One region of the Streptomyces sp. NPDC021080 genome, then DNA from elsewhere that is predicted to be linked to it. Evidence: riboswitches for the same ligand, from Rfam matches in the RefSeq annotation. Region 1 holds a riboswitch; each other region holds the start of a gene.

The links. Region 1 has a riboswitch for cobalamin ahead of ACH4S8_RS06680 (CbtB-domain containing protein). Riboswitches for the same ligand answer to the same signal wherever they lie in the genome.
Region 2: it holds a riboswitch for cobalamin, as region 1 does, so the genes downstream of both, ACH4S8_RS35795 (cobalamin biosynthesis protein) here and ACH4S8_RS06680 (CbtB-domain containing protein) in region 1, are expected to answer to the same signal.
Region 3: it holds a riboswitch for cobalamin, as region 1 does, so the genes downstream of both, metE (5-methyltetrahydropteroyltriglutamate--homocysteine S-methyltransferase) here and ACH4S8_RS06680 (CbtB-domain containing protein) in region 1, are expected to answer to the same signal.
Region 4: it holds a riboswitch for cobalamin, as region 1 does, so the genes downstream of both, ACH4S8_RS16835 (ribonucleoside-diphosphate reductase subunit alpha) here and ACH4S8_RS06680 (CbtB-domain containing protein) in region 1, are expected to answer to the same signal.

What each region holds. Positions count from the first base shown of each region.
Region 1 covers NZ_JBIRQM010000002.1:599,332-603,027, forward strand. The annotation lists gene ACH4S8_RS06670 (hypothetical protein) at 394-1,248, shown strand; gene ACH4S8_RS06675 (CbtA family protein) at 1,334-2,092, opposite strand; gene ACH4S8_RS06680 (CbtB-domain containing protein) at 2,114-2,335, opposite strand; cobalamin riboswitch at 2,376-2,522, opposite strand; gene ACH4S8_RS06685 (enoyl-CoA hydratase/isomerase family protein) at 2,588-3,661, opposite strand.
Region 2 covers NZ_JBIRQM010000018.1:83,973-87,668, forward strand. The annotation lists gene ACH4S8_RS35780 (class II aldolase/adducin family protein) at 1-28, opposite strand, end outside; gene ACH4S8_RS35785 (anion permease) at 534-1,775, shown strand; gene ACH4S8_RS35790 (hypothetical protein) at 1,795-2,013, shown strand; cobalamin riboswitch at 2,218-2,361, shown strand; gene ACH4S8_RS35795 (cobalamin biosynthesis protein) at 2,467-3,438, shown strand; gene ACH4S8_RS35800 (cobyric acid synthase) at 3,435-3,696, shown strand, end outside.
Region 3 covers NZ_JBIRQM010000034.1:28,980-32,675, reverse strand. The annotation lists gene metE (5-methyltetrahydropteroyltriglutamate--homocysteine S-methyltransferase) at 1-1,449, opposite strand, end outside; cobalamin riboswitch at 1,616-1,838, opposite strand; partial or broken gene ACH4S8_RS43385 (IS5/IS1182 family transposase) at 2,052-2,147, shown strand; gene ACH4S8_RS43380 (hypothetical protein) at 2,187-2,528, shown strand; gene ACH4S8_RS43375 (Rieske 2Fe-2S domain-containing protein) at 2,875-3,696, opposite strand, start outside.
Region 4 covers NZ_JBIRQM010000006.1:225,726-229,421, forward strand. The annotation lists gene mctP (monocarboxylate uptake permease MctP) at 1-1,460, shown strand, start outside; cobalamin riboswitch at 1,997-2,146, shown strand; gene ACH4S8_RS16835 (ribonucleoside-diphosphate reductase subunit alpha) at 2,279-3,696, shown strand, end outside.

The DNA of each region.
Region 1 (3,696 bases):
CGGGCACCGCACCGGTGCCCGGCCCCGGCCGCCGCGGCGCCGGGTGACCGCGCGAACGGTCCCCGAAGCAGCCCCGCCCGTCGGTCCCCGAGCAGCCCTGCCCATCGGGCCGCACCGCACGTCATGAACACGGGCCGCCCGGCCGCCGTACACAGGAGCACCGGAAACCTTCCGGTGCTCCTGCTCTTTGACCCTCCGGCGTCTCGCCGCCGGGTCTTCGAGCCGGACGGGCGTTGCTATCGGGCGAGGTGCAGACGGTGCCGAGAACCAGAGTGGGATCAGCACGGGCGCAGTACGTCAATACGTATGCCGCGCACGTTCAGGACGCGTTCAGGTTGACCTTGTCAAGGTTCGACAGAGATCAAATCCCCCACATGCCGCAGGAGAACTCCTTTGACGACGAAATCCGTGATGAAGAAGCTGCCCGAGGTCACTCTGGCGTTCTGGATCATGAAGATCGCCGCGACGACCCTGGGTGAGACGGCGGGTGACCTCTTCGCCCAGACCCTCAAGCTCGGTTACTTCGTGACCACGATCATCCTGTTCCTGCTCTTCGTCGTGACGCTGGTCGTCCAGCTCAGGTCCCGCCGGTACAACCCGTTCTTCTACTGGACCGTGATCCTGTCGACCAGCATGGCCGGCACCACGATGTCCGACTTCATGAACCGCGACGCCAGCGCCAAGTACCTCTCGGGCGGCGCCACCTCGCTCGGCTGGGGCCCGCAGGGCCTCGGTCTGGGCTATCCCGAGGGCGCGGCCATCCTGATCTCGCTCCTCCTGGCGATCTTCCTCGCCTGGAAGCTGAGCGGGATGACCTTCCAGATCCGGGACATCGTCACCTTCCGCGGCGAGGCCCTGTTCTGGTCGGCGATCCTCGTGTCCAACACGCTCGGCACGTCGATGGGCGACTTCCTCTCCGACAGCTCCGGCCTCGGCTACCTGGGCGGGGCACTGCTCGTCACGGGGCTGCTCGCGGTGCTCGTCGCGCTGATGAAGGTTCCGCCGGTGTCCAACGTCCTGCTGTTCTGGATCGCCTTCGTCCTCACCCGCCCGCTCGGCGCGACGGCCGGTGACTTCCTCACCAAGCCGATCGCCAAGGGGGGACTCGACCTCGGCACCGCCGGCTCGTCGGCCGTGCTGCTCGTCGTCCTGTTCGGCCTCATGGCCTACGCGCAGGTCCAGGAGCGCCGTGGTGCCGAGCCCGGTCCGGAGGCGGAGGCGGTCCGGCAGGAAGCCGGTAGTCGGTGAGACCGGCCTCGGGCATGTCTCCGCGGCCCTGACGCGAGAGAGCCCCTCGGACGGTACCGAGGGGCTCTCCTTCATGCCGGGCGACTCAGCTCGCAGTCGGAACCGTTCGCCCGGAGGCGACCGTCGCGGGCTTGGGGTTGAGCATGCGCTCGGCCAACTCGCCGAAGACCAGGCCGAATCCGGCCCACAGGACGGTCTGGATGGCGAGGGCGGAGAGCCTGAACCGCCACAGCAGGGTGGCCGGGAAGTCCTTGGGCACCTCGTTGATGACGGGCAGGAACTCGTAGGCCAGGCCGATGACGACGGCGAAGGCGGCCACCGCGGTGACGGTGGCGTACCAGGTGCCGAGACTCGGGGCGAGGCGCTTGCCGAGGATGGTGGCACCCACCGCGAGGAGCACGCTGAGGACCATCATCAGGAAGTACAGGGCGGTCCGCTTGCCGATGGTGTCGGGGTCGCCGACCGAGGGCGGGTTGGCCGGGTACTTCAGGAACGGCACGACGTACACGGCCAGGAGCGCGGTCCCGGACAGCAGGAGCGCGGTCGCGCGGGGACCGAAGCGGCCCACGCGGCCGAGGGCGAAGCAGTAGGCGAGCGCTGCGATGCCGCCGAACGAGACGCCGTAGACCAGGACACCGGTGGCGAGGCCCGCGGTGGACTGGAGGCTGCGGGAGACGAGTTCGACCTCGTGCCCGTGGGCGTGCGAGTGGGCCTCCTCGAAGCCGATGGCGCTGTCGACAGTCGGCTCACCGAGCAAGTAGGCGACGACCAGGGCCAGTACACCCGCCGCGAGGCCGGCGAGCATGCCGCGCACGAGCAGGTTTCTTACCGTTGCGGAGTTCATGAGTGAGTGCTGTCCCTCGCGTCAGTGGCAGGGGAAACCGAGCAGGTGGCGGGCGTCGTGCACCCACTCGTGGACGTCCTCGCCGGAGACGACGGAGGTGGCGCCCTGTTCGGCGCCGACGAAGTACAGCAGGACCAGCATCAGGATGCCGAAGAAGACCGCCCAGGGGACGATCGCACCGATCGGCAGCTTGGCGGGGAGAGCGGAAGTGGTGGCTGTCGGCGGAGCGACGGTCTGCGCCATGGCAGGACCTCCTCGGGAGTTCGCGTCCCATCTCGGTGGTGCACAGGATGACGCCTACGGGTCTGACTCACGCGGCGCCCAGCGTGGCTGGGACGTCTCGTTCACAGTGGCGCGACCGTGCCGGATTTCCACCGGCTTCCGTCTTGACGTCATCGATATCGGACCGACCGTACCGCGTGCCGACTACCCCGCCAAGACCGCGCCGACCGGGGTGATCTTCCTCTCGTCCCAGGTGGCGGGTCCTCGCAGCGGTCAGAAGGCGCCGTCGGACAGCCCGAGTTCACGCTCCCCGAGGGGGGCGAAGAAGCGCTCGACGTCCGCGTCGGTGACCTCGGCGAGCGTGGCCGGGGACCAGCGCGGGTCACGGTCCTTGTCGATGATCTGGGCCCGGACGCCCTCCACCAGGTCGGGGGCGGACAGAGCCGCGCAGGACACCCGGTACTCCTGGTCCAGCACGCGCTCCAGCGAGCCGAGCCGCCGGGCGCGGCGCAGGGCGGCCAGCGTGACCTTCAGGGCGGTGGGCGAGTTCCCGAGGAGGATCTCCGCCGTCTCCTTGGCGGCCGGGTCGCCGACCGCGAGCAGCCGCTGGACGATCTCCTCGACCGTGTCGGCGCTGTAGCAGGCGTCGATCCACGCGCGCCGCTCCGCGAGCTCCGCCGGGGGCGCGGGCCGCGTGTGCGTGGCCAGTGCCTGCGCCACGGGCCGGTCCGCGAGGTCGGACACGAACTGCCGGAGCGAGGAGGACGGCACATGGTGGTCGGCGAGACCGCACAGGATCGCGTCCCCGGCGCCGACCGAGGTGCCGGTCAGGGCCAGATGGGTGCCGAGTTCGCCCGGGGCGAGGGCGAGCAGACGGGTCCCGCCGACGTCGGGGACGAATCCGATGCCGGTCTCGGGCATGGCGACGCGCGAGCGTTCGGTGACGATCCGGACGCTGCCGTGCGCGGAGATCCCGACGCCGCCGCCCATGACGATGCCGTCCATGACCGCCACGTACGGCTTGGGGTAGCGGGCGATCCGGGCGTTGAGGTGGTACTCGTCGCGCCAGAACGCGGCGGAGGCGGTGCCGTCCCCGTCGCGCGCGTCGTCGTGGACGACACGGATGTCGCCGCCCGCGCACAGCCCGCGTTCCCCGGCGCCGGTGATGACGACGGTCTCGACGGCGGGGTCGTGCTCCCAGACGGTGAGCGCCTCGTCGATCCGGCGCACCATCGCGTGGTTCAGGGCGTTCAGGGCCCTGGGCCGGTTGAGGGTGAGGTGGGCGGCCCGTCCGTCGGTGCGCAGCAGGACGGATTCCTCCGCGCCGGACGCCTCGGTGCCGTTCATCCGAACGCCTCCGTCCGGCGGCGGGCCACGATGAC
Region 2 (3,696 bases), on a different contig from region 1:
CCGGGGTGTCCCGGTGCCGCTCAGTCATGACGCGATCCTGCCAGGCGCCCTCCTTCGCGCACCCCTTGCGGGAGTGCTCGCGGGACGGATGCGGGAGGTGTCCGGCCGCCAAGACCCCATGGTTGTATGTGATTTACATCACTTCACATCAATGGAACGCCGACGTGACCCCGCTCGGACATTCACCGCGGATCACACCCCGTGGCCGGTCCACTACGACCCGACCGACGCCCGGACACCACCTCCGGGGCGACCGCTTCGGCCCTCCGGAAGGTGTGACGACGGCTACAGCCTGGACGTGACGGGGATCTCGCTCCTCAAACCTGCTCCGACCCGATGGCCGCGCCCGACCCCGCGAGCCCAAGTGGAGCACGGAATTCCGCATCCGTTCGAGCCTGCCGAGCCGGCCTCCGACACAAGCGGAACGACTGTCCACCGTTCGAGACATCGCGAAGTCCGACCCAGTTCACCTTCCGTTCACCCAGGTTGCCTACGGTCCACCTGCCACTGACGTCCAACAGAAGCCTGGGTAAATGGAACACATCACGCTCCTCCTCGGAATCGTGATCGTCACCGCTCTCGTGTTCGATTTCACGAACGGTTTCCACGACACCGCCAACGCGATGGCCACCACCATCTCGACCGGCGCTCTGAAGCCCAAGGTCGCGGTGGCCATGTCCGCCGCCCTCAACCTTGTCGGCGCCTTCCTCTCCGTCGAGGTCGCCAACACGATCTCCAAAGGCCTCGTCGACGAGACGGGCATCCGGCCGGAGGTGATCTTCGCCGCGCTCGTCGGCGCGATCCTCTGGAACCTGGTGACGTGGCTCGTCGGACTCCCCTCCAGTTCCTCGCACGCCCTCATGGGCGGTCTGGTCGGCGCCACCATCGCCTCCGCCGGCACCGGCGCGGTGCACGGGGACGTCCTGGTCGGCAAGGTGCTCCTGCCCGCCGTCGCGGCCCCGATCGTCGCGGGCCTGGCGGCGATGGTCGCCACCCGGCTGTCGTACAAGCTCAGCGGTGACGCCGAGACCAAGGCCACCAAGAAGGGTTACCGCGCCGGCCAGATAGCCTCCGCGGGCCTGGTCTCGCTGGCCCACGGCACCAACGACGCGCAGAAGACGATGGGCATCATCACCCTGGCCCTGGTCGCCGGTGGCGCCGTCGCTCCCGACTCCGACCCGCCGGTCTGGGTCATCCTCTCCGCCGGTCTCGCGATCGCGCTCGGCACCTACCTGGGCGGCTGGCGCATCATCCGCACGATGGGCAAGGGCCTGACCGACCTCCAGCCGCAGCAGGGTTTCGCCGCCCAGACCAGCGCGGCCACGGTCATCCTGGCCTCCTCGCACATCGGCTTCTCCCTCTCCACCACGCACTCGGTCTCCGGTTCCGTGATGGGTGCGGGCCTCGGCCGCAAGGGCGGTGTGGTCCGCTGGTCCACCGCCACCCGCATGGCCGTCGCCTGGGTCCTCACCCTGCCCGCCGCCGCGATGGTCGGCGCCCTCGCCGAGTGGGTGACCGGTTTCGGCGCCTGGGGCACCGCGCTCGTCGCCGTCTTCCTGGTCGCGTCCAGCTTCGCGATCTGGCGCCGCTCGCGCCGCGAGGTCATCGACCACAACAACGTGAACGACGACGCGGAGCCCGCCGGTGTGGTGACGCAGGCCATCGCCGCCGTCACCCCGCCCCCGGCCGGCACCGTGGCCGACGGCCTCACGGCCACCATCCCCGCTCCGGCCGAGCCCACGGTGAACCCGTCGGCGCAGTCCCGCGTGGCCTGAGACCCGAAGGAAAAGCAGCATGAACATCGACTGGTCAGCTCTCGGATCCGTCTTCGGGGTCAGCCTCGGAGTGACCGTGGCCCTCGTCGCCCTCTTCACCCTCGGCGTCGCCGGCCTCTCCAAGAAGGAGACGTCCCAGGGCGGTTCCGCGGTCGCGGCGGCCACCGGCGCCTACGTCTGCTTCGCGGCCTGCGCCGCGGCGGTGGCGTACGGCATCTCCCTGATCATCACCAAGTAGCCCGGCACGGGGCCTGGTCCGGACGACAGGCCCCGCGACCCGCAACCGGGTCGCGCCGGGCGGTACCGCGCGTGGGGTGCGGGACGGATCACCGTCCCGCACCCCACGCGTATGTGTCCCCCGCCCCACGCGCACGGGTCCCGCGCCCCACGCGTATGTGGGCCTGCGCACACTGTCCCTCCGCAGGTCAACAGCCAGTTGACGGCCGTTCTCGCCCCGTGGTGGACTGCCGGAGCCAAGTACGGCGGCATGAGAGGAAGCCGGTGCGAATCCGGCGCGGTCCCGCCACTGTCATCGGGGAAGGAACTCCCCGGGAGCCAGGAACTCTCACCGCCGGTCTCGTCGAACCAGGGCGTGGACACCCTGAGTGAGGACATATCGCCATGCGCGGCTGCCCGTTGCCCGTTCCGCTGAGTACGAAGGTTCCGCCTCACCCCACGGCCGGCTGACCCCGTGCGTGCCGATCGCGTCTTCGCGTACGGCGCCGCCGCCGGCCTTCTCGGCGACCTGCTGCTCGGCGATCCCCGCCGGGGGCATCCGGTCGCCGCGTTCGGGCGGGCCGCCGCGGCCGTGGAGCGGACCCTGTGGCGGGACCACCGCGGGTGGGGCGCCCTGCACACCGCCGTCTGCGTGGGCGGCGCCACCTCACTGGCCGCGCTCGCGAGCCGCCGCGTACGCACGTCGCGTACCGCCTCCGTCGCCCTGACCGCCGCCGCCACCTGGTCCGTCGTCGGGGGAACCTCCCTCGGCCGCGAGGCACGGGCGATCGGCGGCGCCCTCGCGGCGGGTGACCTGGGCGTGGCCCGGGAGCGGCTGCCGCATCTGTGCGGACGTGACCCGCAGGCGCTGGACGCCGACGGCGTCGCGCGCGCCGTCGTCGAGTCCGTCGCCGAGAACACCTCCGACGCCGTCGTGGGCGCGCTGGTCTGGGGCGCCGTCGCCGGCGTGCCTGGCCTCGTCGCCTTCCGCGCCGTCAACACCCTCGACGCCATGGTCGGACACAAGTCCCCCCGGTACCGGCGCTACGGCTGGGCCTCCGCCCGGCTGGACGACGTCGCCGGCTGGCCGGGGGCCCGGCTGACCGCCGTCCTCGCGGCCGTGGCCGGGCCGGACCCGCGCGGCGCCCTGCGCGCCTGGCGCGCGGACGCCCACCGGCATCCGAGCCCCAACGCCGGGCCCGTGGAGGCCTCGTTCGCGGGCGCGCTCGGCGTGCGGCTCGGCGGCACCCTCTCGTACGGCGGACGGGTCGAGCACCGGCCCGTGCTGGGCGGCGCGGGGCGCGCCGTCCAGGTCCACGACATCGAACGGGCCGTACGGCTCTCCCGGCGCGTCGGCTGGCTCGCGCTCGGGGTGAGTGCCACCGCACGGGTCCTGCTCACCCGAACCGGACGGGTTCCGTCCATCAGGAAGGGGCGCACCGCATGAGCGGCGGGCTGCTGATCGCCGGAACCACCTCCGACGCGGGCAAGAGCGTCGTGACCGCCGGGATCTGCCGGTGGCTGGCGCGCCGGGGCGTCAAGGTCGCGCCCTTCAAGGCGCAGAACATGTCCCTGAACTCGTTCGTGACCCGCGAGGGCGCCGAGATCGGGCGGGCGCAGGCCATGCAGGCGCAGGCCGCCCGGGTGGAGCCGACCGCGCTGATGAATCCCGTGCTGCTCAAGCCGGGCGGCGACCGCACCAGCC
Region 3 (3,696 bases), on a different contig from region 1:
GACCTCCTGGATCTCCGCCTTGATGCGCTCCTCGTACCCGGCCGTGTCGATGCGGCCGGCGCGCAGGTCGGCGCGGGCGGTGCGCAGTTCGGTGGTCTGCGGGAAGGAGCCGATGGTCGTGGTCGGCAGCAGCGGCAGCCCGAGGTGGGCGCGTTGGGCCGCGGTGCGTTCGGCGTAGGGCTGGGCGCGGCGGGCGTCGGCGTCGGTCACGGCCTCGGCGCGGGCTCGCACGGCCGGATCGCGCGTGATCGGCGAGCCCGCGCGGGAGGCGAGTTCGGCGCGGTTGACGGCGAGTTCGGCGGTGATGGCGTCGGTGCCGAGGTCGAGGCCCTTGGCGAGGGTGGTGATCTCGGCGGTCTTCTGCCGGGCGAAGGCCAGCCAGCGCAGGATCTGCGGTTCGATGTCCCGCTCGGCGGCGGCGTCCAGCGGCACGTGCAGCAGGGAGCAGGAGGCGGCGACATCGACCCGGTCCGCGAGCCCGAGGAGAGTGCCGAGGGTGGACAGCGACTTCTGAAGGTCGTTGATCCAGATGTTGCGGCCGTTGACCACGCCGGCGATCAGACGCTTGCCGGGCAGCCCGCCGACGGCGGCCAAGGCGTCCAGGTTGGAGGCGGCGGCCTCGGTGAAGTCCAGCGCCAGCCCGTCCACCGGCGCCTTGGCCAGCACCGGCAGGGCGTCGCCGAGGCGGTCGAAGTAGGACGCGACGAGCAGCTTCGGCCGGTCGGCGAGACCGCCGAGCTCGTGGTAGGCGCGCTCGGCGGCGTTCAGCTCGGCCGGGGTGCGATCCTGCACGAGGGCGGGCTCGTCCAGCTGCACCCACTCGGCGCCGGCCGCGCGCAGGTCGGCGAGAACCTCGGCGTACACGGGAAGCAGCCGGTCCAGGAGCGTCAACGGCTCGAAGTCCGCGGGCACGCCGGGGGCGGGCTTGGCGAGCAGGAGATAGGTGACGGGGCCGACCAGTACGGGACGGGCGGTCAGTCCCAGGGCGAGGGCTTCCGTCAGCTCGGCGACCTGCTTGGTGGAGTCCGTGGCGAAGACGGTGTCAGGTCCCAACTCCGGTACCAGATAGTGGTAGTTGGTGTCGAACCACTTGGTCATCTCCAGCGGAGCGACGTCCTGGGTACCGCGGGCCATCGCGAAGTAGCCGTCCAGGGCGTCCGCCTCGACGGCGGCGCGGTGGCGTTCCGGGATCGCGCCCACCATGACGGTGGTGTCGAGGACGTGGTCGTAGTACGAGAAGTCGCCGGTGGGCACCTCGTGGACGCCGACGTCGGCGAGCTGCCGCCAGTTGCTCCGCCGGAGCTCGGCGGCGGTGTCCCGGAGGGCGTCGGCGGTGACGCGGTCCTTCCAGTAGCCCTCGATCGCCTTCTTGAGTTCCCGGTTCGGGCCCTGGCGGGGGTAGCCGTACACGGTGGCTCGTGCTGCCGCGGCTGCGGACTTGGTGGTCACGGAGATCTCCTTCGCGAGATGAATCCCTGAGATCCCGGGACGGGACGCGAGCGCGAAGGGGTGACGAACCGGGCGGTCACGATCCCGCGCGGCGAGGCACGGTCGTTCCGCCTGGTATGTACGCCGACCCGCCCACGAGGTCACCGGGATGTCCGCGCGCGGAACGGTCCGCACACGGGCAACGGGCAGGTCTTCGGACTCGCGGGCACGTCCTCCGGCCGGAGGACACCTATTGGCCGTCGCTTCCCGGACCCGTACGTCGGATCCAGTGCGTATGACGGCGGTCGTTCCCGCTCACCGCTGCGGGGCAGTCCCGGATTCCCACCGGGTTCCCTCTTACGACGCATCCCGCCTGGCGGACGGGGCGAACCAGCTGCACCGCCCAGCCTAGGGGCAGTTCGCCCGCGCGGCCGACCGCGACCGGCATTCGGATGGTGAGGTGGGACACGGGAAGGGCATGTGTGGGACCGGGCGATGGCGGGAAGCGTCGCCCTCGCGCTTCCCGCCTTTCCCCTGTCGTCCCTTCCCTGCTGCCCGTGAAGGCCATGCGGGCGAGGGAGTTCCGCGCTGCGTGCGGCTCCGACTTGCCTCGGCGTACGCCCCTCCAGCCCTGGCGCCTGCTGCGGAAGCTCCGCTGCGGCACCACCCGCGTCACCGGCCTCGTCAAGGCCGTCCTCACCCTGGAGTTGACCGACTAGGTTTGAGGAGGAAGCCTCACCGCCTCCTATACTCCTGACGTGTTTGATACGCCGAACCTCTTCCACGTTTCGTCCGTGCTCAACCGACGGTCGATCGCTCAGCATGGCCTGGATTGGACCCGGATGGGCGCCGCACGGGGAATCGCCGGCAGCCGCCGCCCTGAGGTGGAGGGGATCTTCGTCTGTCAGGGCGAGGAGGCAGCAGAGTTCTTCCTTCAGATCAACAACACCGGCGGGTCGGTCGATCTCTGGTCCGTGGACGGCGTCGATGAGGGGTTGCTCCTCGACAACGGCAACGGATTCTTCTACCTGCCCGGCCGCATACCAGCCGCGCGAGTCCGCCTCGTGCGAGCAGACATTCCTCCGCAGCCTGGTTTTTGACTTCGCGCGGCGGTACGGCTGAGGGCAGGCCCGCGCGGAATCGGGCTGCGCGCTCGGCGAAGGTGTGACCGCAGCGCAGGTGGGCCAGGGGCGTCAGCGCCCGGCGGCTGCAGGCCGGCCGCCGCCGGGTACTGATCAGTCGTCGCCGAGCGGCCAACCCCCGCCACCGCCACCACCGCCGCCGCCGCAGCAGCAGCAGCGCGGAAGCGGACAGGCGCAGCCCGGACGGGTGGGCAATGCCCCGGGGCTCCAGGCGGAGAAGGCTGCCGTTGGCCGACAACCCGTCTGCCCGGGGCTTCGTTCGGAGTGCGCTGCGTAGGTGCTTGGGCCGTCGTCGTGGCGGGACCTACTCGGGCCTGCCGACGCCCTCCACCGCCGGACCGGCGGACTGCGCCGGTCCGGCGCGGCCCGTCGTACCGGCGTCGCCCGCGAGCGCGGCGGTGTGGTGTCCGGGGGCGGCCATCCCGCACGGCGCGCATCCGGCCGCCGCCTCCGGCCGCAGCGGTACGCCGCCTGCGCGCAGTACGTCGCGGAGGTCGAGGATGAGCGGGAACACCTCGTGGTTGTGGTCCTCGCCCTGCTCGTCCCAGGCACGCTGCTCGGCCTCGACCGCCATCCGGTCCTGGGCGAAGACACGTTCGGTGAAACGGCGGATGAGCGGCCAGGCGAGATGCAGCGCGCCCGGGACCGACGGCTTCGCGATCGTCAGCAGGCCGTAGGCGTGATTGACCCGCTGCTCGGCGTCCTCCGGCACGTAGGCGGCCCAGAGCGAGAACACCGGAAGCTCGCTGCCCTCGGGGACGTCCCTGAGCGTCTGGTACGGGTACTCGGTGCGGATCGTGATGACGTCGGGCCGGTCCTGGCCCCCGAACCCCTCCGCGGACAGCAGCCCCGCACCCCGGTCCTTGCGGCCTCCGGCCGGGACGAAGAGGTACCGCGCCTCGACGTGCCGTGGCCCGGTGTCGTACCCGAGCAGTTCCGGCCGGATCCTGCCGAGCACGCTCCGGTGCAGGAACTGATGGTTCATGTCGAGCAGGTTCTCGTGCATGAACGAGTAGTGGCAGCGCACGGTGCGGGAGAACGTCATCGTGCGGTGTCCGGCGGAGTGGTACTCGGGCAGGAAGGGGAACGGCGCCTCCTCGGCCAGCGCCGGGTCACCAGGGAAGAC
Region 4 (3,696 bases), on a different contig from region 1:
CCTGGGTGACCTGGTTCCTGCTCGGCGGCGACCTCTACACCGCGTACACCTTCGTCGCCGTGCCCGCGGCGGTCTACGCGGCGGGCGCGGCCGGCTTCTTCGCCGTGCCGTACACGATCCTGGTCTATCCGCTGATCTTCACCTTCCTGCCCCGCCTGTGGTCGGTCTCGCACCGCCACGGCTATGTGACGACCTCGGACTTCGTGCGCGGCCGTTTCGGCTCCAAGGGCCTGTCCCTCGCCGTGGCCGTCACCGGCATCCTCGCCACCATGCCGTACATCGCGCTCCAACTCGTCGGCATCCAGGCCGTCCTGGACGTGATGGGCCTGGGCGGCGGCGCGTCCTCCAACTGGTTCGTCAAGGACCTGCCGCTGCTCATCGCGTTCGGTGTGCTGGCCGCGTACACCTACTCCTCGGGCCTGCGGGCGCCCGCTCTGATCGCGTTCGTGAAGGACACGCTGATCTACATCGTGATCGCGGTGGCGATCATCTACATCCCGATCAAGCTCGGCGGCTTCGACGAGATCTTCAAGGCGGCGGGCGCCAAGTACACGGCCGCGGGCGCCGGCGGGCTCGTCCCGGCCGAGGCGGGCCAGTGGACGTACGCCACGCTCGCGCTCGGCTCGGCACTGGCACTGTTCATGTATCCGCACTCGGTCACCGCGACGCTGTCCGGCCGCAGCCGGGAGGTGATCCGCCGCAACACCACGATCCTGCCGCTGTACTCACTGATGCTGGGGCTGCTCGCGCTGCTCGGGTTCATGGCGATCGCGGCCGGGGTGAAGGTCACCAACGGCCAACTGGCCATCCCCCAGCTCTTCGAGAACATGTTCCCGGACTGGTTCGCGGGCGTCGCCTTCGCCGCCATCGGCATCGGCGCCCTCGTCCCGGCGGCCATCATGTCGATCGCGGCCGCGAATCTGTTCACCCGCAACATCTACAAGGACTTCATCAATCCGGCCGCGACCCCGCGGCAGGAGACCAGGGTCTCCAAGCTGGTCTCGCTCCTGGTGAAGGTGGGTGCGCTGGTCTTCGTCCTGACCATGGACAAGACCGTCGCGATCAACTTCCAGCTGCTGGGCGGCATCTGGATCCTGCAGACCTTCCCCTCGCTGGTCGGCGGTCTCTTCACCCGCTGGTTCCACCGCTGGGCGCTGCTGGGCGGCTGGGCGGTCGGCATGCTCTACGGCACGATCGCCGCCTACGGGGTGGCCTCGCCGACCCAGAAGCACTTCGGCGGCAGCTCGAAGGAGATCCCCGGCATCGGGGAGATCGGCTACATCGGTCTGACGGCGTTCGTCCTGAACGTGGCCGTGGCCGTGGTCCTCACCTTCGCCCTCAGGGCGTTCAAGGCCCCGGAAGGCGTGGACGAGACCTCGCCCGGGGACTACACGGCCGACGCGGGCGACCCCGGCGTCGAGACGGAACTCCCGCCGGCCACGGCCGACGCGAGCCACTAGGACCCGCGGGGGACCTGTCCCCGCCTCGGGCCACAGGGACGGGGACAGGTCCCGCGACAGCCGCGGGCGGCGGGCCGCCGGGGGAAAAACGGCGGCCCCCCCCCCGGCCCGTCGGGCACACCCACACCCACCGGCCGCGGCCGCACGCGCCCCCGGCCCACCGAACACCCCCTCGGCGGCGGGGACGCGGCCCCCCCCGCGGCCGGGCGGGGGGGGGGGGGGGCCGCGGGGGCGGGGGGGGGGGGCGCCCCCCCCGCCCGCCGCCGGGGGGGGGGGGGGGGCGGCGGCGGCCCCCCCCCCCCCCCCCGCCGCCGTGCCGGTCGGGCACACCCACTCGCACGGACGTCGTCGTCAGGAGCGCCCGGCCGAAGGAGCACCCCGTCGTCGGCGGGATCGCGGCCCGGACCGCGGCCGGAGCCCCTTGCCGGAGCTCGACGGCATCCTGCCGCTCACCTACGAGTTGACGCTCCGACACACTCCGTAGCGCTCCCGGGCATCAAGCGGACACAAGATGTGGGGGCAGTCCCGAAGCCCGGCACAAGATGTATGCTCATGGTCGCTGTCGCCGCAGGGGAATCCGGTGCAAATCCGGAACTGTCCCGCAACGGTGTACTTGTGCGTGTTCGCGTCTGCGTGTGCCCGTACTCGCGTCAGTCCGAGGACCTGCCGACAGCGCGCCCCGGCCGTCCGGCCCGGGTGCCGACGACGTCCGGGCCTCGCGGAATGGGCCGGTGGACGCGGTGCGCTGCTGCCCGAAAGCGCTCCCGTGTGCCCCGCTCCCGCCCGTGAGGCCCCGTGCCGAGCTAGGAGAGCCACACGTGACCATCGCGCCAGCCGATCCGGCTTCAGTGACCGCGCAGCAGGCCCCGGTGGAGACCGACGGTCCCGGGACCGTGCTGCTGCGGACCCTGACGGAGCTGACCGCCGACCTCCCCGACGCCGACCCCGGCCGGGTCGCCGCCGCGGCGCTGCGCGGCCGGTCCGCCCGGGCCGACGAGGCCGAGCTGCGCGAACTGGCCACCGAGGCGGCCGCGGGTCTCATCTCCGAGGACCCCGCCTACTCCCGGCTGGCCGCCCGCCTGCTCGCGATCACCATCGCCGCCGAGGCCGCCTCCCAGGGCGTGAGCACCTTCTCCGAGTCGGTCGCCGTCGGCCACCGCGAGGGTCTGATCGCCGACCGTACGGCCGCGTTCGTGACGCTGCACACGGCCTCCCTCGACGCGCTGATCGACGCCGAGGGCGACGACCGCTTCGGCTACTTCGGGCTGCGCACGCTGCACAGCCGCTATCTGCTCCGGCACCCGATCACCCGCAAGGTCGTCGAGAGGCCCCAGCACTTCATGCTCCGGGTGGCCTCCGGTCTCGCGGAGGACGACACCGTCCGCTCGGTGGACGAGGTCGCCGCGCTCTACCGGCTCATGAGCCGCCTCGACTACCTCCCCTCCTCCCCCACGCTCTTCAACTCCGGCACGCGCCACCCGCAGATGTCGTCCTGCTACCTCCTCGACTCCCCGCTGGACGAGCTGGACTCCATCTACGACCGCTACCACCAGGTGGCGCGGCTGTCGAAGCACGCCGGCGGCATCGGCCTGTCGTACTCCCGCATCCGCAGCCGCGGTTCGCTGATCCGCGGCACCAACGGGCACTCCAACGGCATCGTCCCGTTCCTCAAGACGCTCGACGCCTCGGTCGCCGCGGTGAACCAGGGCGGCCGGCGCAAGGGCGCGGCCGCGGTCTACCTGGAGACCTGGCACTCCGACATCGAGGAGTTCCTGGAGCTGCGCGACAACACCGGTGAGGACGCCCGGCGTACGCACAACCTGAACCTCGCGCACTGGATCCCGGACGAGTTCATGCGCCGGGTGAACGAGGACGGCGTCTGGTCGCTGTTCTCCCCGGCCGACGTGCCCGAGCTGGTCGACCTGTGGGGCGACGAGTTCGACGCCGCCTACCGCAAGGCCGAGGAGGCGGGCCTCGCCAGGAAGACCATCCCGGCCCGCGACCTCTACGGCCGCATGATGCGCACCCTCGCGCAGACCGGCAACGGCTGGATGACCTTCAAGGACGCCGCCAACCGCACCGCCAACCAGACGGCGGAGCCGGGTCACACGGTCCACTCCTCGAACCTGTGCACCGAGATCCTGGAGGTCACGGACGACGGGGAGACGGCGGTCTGCAACCTGGGTTCGGTCAACCTGGGCGCGTTCGTGACCGGCGGGGACATCGACTGGGAGCG